Regions from separate parts of the Ruminiclostridium papyrosolvens DSM 2782 genome, predicted to be linked through region 1. Evidence: riboswitches for the same ligand, from Rfam matches in the RefSeq annotation. Region 1 holds a riboswitch; the other holds the start of a gene.
The links. Region 1 has a riboswitch for cyclic di-GMP ahead of P0092_RS15985 (transglutaminase-like domain-containing protein). Riboswitches for the same ligand answer to the same signal wherever they lie in the genome.
Positions count from the first base shown of each region.

Region 2: another riboswitch for cyclic di-GMP. It lies ahead of P0092_RS08235 (stalk domain-containing protein); the one in region 1 lies ahead of P0092_RS15985 (transglutaminase-like domain-containing protein).

Region 1 covers NZ_CP119677.1:3,579,775-3,581,983, reverse strand. The annotation lists gene P0092_RS15995 (SpaA isopeptide-forming pilin-related protein) at 1-308, shown strand, start outside; gene P0092_RS15990 (class D sortase) at 333-1,007, shown strand; cyclic di-GMP riboswitch class I at 1,079-1,161, shown strand; gene P0092_RS15985 (transglutaminase-like domain-containing protein) at 1,175-1,975, shown strand; gene P0092_RS15980 (PocR ligand-binding domain-containing protein) at 2,170-2,209, shown strand, end outside.
Region 2 covers NZ_CP119677.1:1,845,167-1,847,375, reverse strand. The annotation lists gene P0092_RS08235 (stalk domain-containing protein) at 20-1,162, opposite strand; cyclic di-GMP riboswitch class I at 1,233-1,316, opposite strand; gene P0092_RS08230 (hypothetical protein) at 1,909-2,209, opposite strand, start outside.

The DNA of each region.
Region 1 (2,209 bases):
ATACTAAAAAGCTGGATATCAAGTTGGATAAAAAGGAAACATTAAAACTTGATTTTAGAAACAGGAGAGTTGAGGATTTACAAGACGAAGATGTACCTTTTGGGTGGTTTGATGATGGTAATCCGGATAAAGATGATGGTAAGCCAAACAATCCAAACAGCACTAAAAATGACCATAAAAAAGGAACACTTCCGCAGGCGGGAGAAATGATGGATACATATATGCTGTTATTGTCAGGTGCTGTATTAGTTATTTCAGGTACAACACTGCTCATTAATTCCAGAAAGAGAAAGCTTTCTAAAGAGTGAGATTAGGTTTGATTGGAGAAAGCAATGTTCAAAAAATTAATACCTTGGATTCTAATAGTATTGGGCTGCTTAATAATTGGATTTGCAATATATCTTAAAGCTGATACTTATTGGAACCAGCATAAACTCATAAATCAGTATGAGAAATATTGCGAGAATATAAAGAATCAAAAAGGGGGACCTTCGGATAATAATCCGGAGGTTTCTCTTGATAGTAATAAACCTACCGAAAAAAAGTTACCTGACACTATAATGAATCCTGACCAAGAAAATGAGAAAAAAGAGGAGGAAAGAAAGCTCCCGAAGATTATAGGAATTATGAGTATCCCAAAATTAGATTTAAAAGTAGCTATTGGTGACGGTTCATCCAATGCAGCAATGAGATACACTGTTGGACATTTCTTAGAAACAGCTTACCCCGGTGAAAATGGAAATTTTGCAGTAATTGGGCATAGAAGTTATAAATACGGACAGTTCTTTAACAGATTGGATGAACTGGAAAAAGGAGATTCTATTGGTATCAAGAGTGGCACAAAGACATATGAATATATTGTTACAGAAAAAATCGTAGTCAAGCCTGAAGACACGTGGGTACTTAATACTACTGCAAAACCAACAATTACTTTAATCACCTGTTCACCAATTAGAATTGCAACACATAGACTGGTAGTAAAGGGAGTACTTAATAAAATTAATTAGGTAGTAATACCTATATACATATTAAGCACCACATGCTAAAATTTAATTGTAATATGATTGCGGTGACTTTCCACCGACAAAGGCAAACTAATCGAAAGATTAGGACGCAAAACTATAGGGTCTTACTCATTTGAGTTGATAGCCAGTTACCGAAAGGGGAGTTTTTTATGTTTAAAAAACTATCTGCAATACTGTCACTAGTGTTGGTTTTATCAATATTTTTCTCTACAACCGTTGTACGAGGAGAATCAACAGCAATTGATAAAAGTAATCTTAGAAACGGCATTATTAGTATTAATTATTCATCTGATTCCGGTGCCAAAACTAAGGTTGTAATTACCAAAGATGGCGTCAAATACACATATAATTTAAACAATAATGGTGTTTACCCATTGACATTGGGGGATGGGGATTATGATGTTTCCGTTTGGGAGAACATAGAAGGAAATTCTTATCAGCTGATAGAAGACGATACGATTACCCTTGATTTAAAGGACAAAAATAAAGTGTTTCTCCAGTCAATCCAATTAATAAATTGGAATAATGATATGGAGGTTATAAAGAAAGCTGCAAGCTTAACAAAGAACCTTAAAACTGATAATGAAAAAGCAATTGCAATTTATAATTATGTAGTTAAAAATTATAAATATGATTATAGCAAGATTTCAAAAGTAAGTGCTGATTATATTACGGATATACCTACTGTATATAAAAAGTCTAAAGGCATTTGTTATGATTTTGCAGTGATTTACTCAGCAATGTTAAGAAGTGTGGGGATTCCGGCAAAAATGGTTACAGGATATAAATCCGATATAAAAACTTACCATGCATGGAATGAGGTATATATCAAGGAAATTAACAAGTGGGTTACCATAGATACTACGTATGATTCTACAAAACTGAGTAATAACAAAAAAGTTTCAATGATTAAACAAAATAGTGATTATAAAGTTATGAAAATATATTAGTACATAAAAGGCCAAAGGCGAGTTAAACAAATAACTCGCTTTTTTTGTCCCCAAAATCCCTTACAAACCTTCCCGCCATAAAATACACTTGCAAAAGTATAAATATCTATAGTACAGTTAATCTATAGACTTAAAATATTATGTAAATAAAAGGAAATATATGGTAAAAATCTGTACTAATGGAGGTCTTTTCTGTGAAAAAGAACTTGTTGGATCTGGATTATATAATAAACG
Region 2 (2,209 bases), 1.7 Mb from region 1:
ACTCATATTAGAAATAGTTTCATCTTTGTTCTGTCATTGTAATCTTTTGAGTGGAGCCTTCCCACTCAACCTTGTACCCCATGTTCTCACTCACAAACCTTAATGGGACGGCCGTTTTGCTGTTTATAGTCTGGGCTTCCTCAAGCATCTGGACGGCTTGTCCGTTGACATATGCTGTTTTGGAGCCTATTTTGAGTTTAATAGTCGTGTTGCCCTTGGTAATGACAACCTCCTTGGTTTCCCCAAGCCAATCCACCTTGGAACCAAAAGCTTCAGTAATGGCTCTGATAGGAACCAGTGTTGTTCCGTTCGGGGCAACGGGGGCCGCTTCAAGCGTCACAAGCTTGGTTTCAGAACCTTTTGTCACAGACATTGTCGGGTCATTCAGATGAAGAACAACCGTCGTTTTAGTAGAAACTTTGGCATTGGAGGCCATTTTAGCCTTGATGTCGCTGATATTGTCAAATGAAAGCTCATTTCCGAACCATGGTTTACCACCGCCACTGACTGCCAAGTATTCATCAGAAGTCTTTAAAATTTCGTTTTCTTGAATCGTAACCTTCATTTTTAATAAATCATACTTTTCAGCCGCCTGCTCTTTTGTAAGTTTTTCTTTAAGAATACCTAAAGCAAGACCATTGTTGCTTTTATCTTCAAGATAAGAAATCATAACGTCTTCGCTCTTAAAAACATCTTTGTGATACGGATCATAAAACATCTTGAATTTTTCAATAAATTTATCTTTATATTCTGTCTCTTGCCAAGGAATCCAATTGATAGCTATCAACTCAAATCCATACGGATATTTTGATTCACTTCCAGTCATAAGAGATCCCAATTCATTTTGAAGAGAACCTGCGTCACTTCCAAACGCAAATTCATCTGGTGTCATATCCAATTGACTATATGGGTTGGTTAAGTATGAAGCCCATAAATTTACGACACTTAATTCCGTTCCCGATCTCGTCAAGACAACACAATTATTATATACTTTACCGTCAATTGTCACCTTGGTAAAATCATCATTGAATGCCCAGTTAGTGTACTTGGCAGTCGGCGTATCTTCACTTGCAGCACTTACATTAGTTGCATTTGCTGCGGTAAACACCACCGCACAAACCATGATTAAAGCAAGAATCCCTCTCATAATCTTCTTTTTCATTTATACCACTCTCCTTTGTTTTTCTGTAAAATAAAAACCGCAGCAACGAGTGCCACGGTTTATTAGCCTTTTTGGCAACCCGACCATCCTGGCATTACGCTTTAGACTCGTAGCTTTGCGTCCTTGCTTTTCAGCAAGTTTGCCCTTAACATTATCTTTTTTCCTTTGTCCCATACCGCAAATGTCCCTTAATGTACATTATTTTACAATAATTCTACTCTAATTGCAAACTTTATTCGTTTGCAATTAGCATATTCAACTTGAAAGCACACCATAATCGGGACATTGGGATATTAAAACGGCTGTTGGACAAATAGCAATAATCGGAAGCTGGTTAGCCTCCGATTTACATAAATTAGAAAGAAAAAGAAGGTTGGTTAAACCTTCTCACTCTTGTATTTCAATTGCAGTTTTAAACCCAAATATTCTAACATCCCCTTGAACCAACCATTGGTGGCTTGATACCGCCAAAGATCCCCATCTAAAGATTTCTGCGGTTTTGCTGATGTAAAACTCCTGTAGCAATGGACAATTCCACCAACGGTAACGCAAACCGCTAATACTGGGCAAATAATAAAAGTAACGTTCAACAACATTTCAATTCACTCCTTCGTCTTCGCTTATTTTCATAAGAGATACGGAACAAGGATTAAAGGGTATTGAAACATTTTTCTCTTTCCCCTTAATCCTTTAACCATTTTCTCTGATATGTAACAACCCCAACGATTCCGTTGAGGTTTATTTCATTACTCTACCAGTTCATCAACTGGAACTACGGTTGCTTGACTGTTCGGAATTTCAACTGACTTACCAAGGTCGTTATAGCCGATAGTGAACGTATAAATCTTTGTTCTGGAAAGGTCGTATTCGTCATATTCTCCATCTTTTACAGCGACTTTATAAGAATGACCTTCTGAATCCGTGCGGAGTTCGTAGTGGCCATATTCCCATCTGCACCATGCTTTTGCAGTAGCTCTGTACGGGCCAGTCTTCGTGAATGTCTGCTTAAGGAAGCATGTCGGAGTCTGTGCTGTAATATCGGCAATG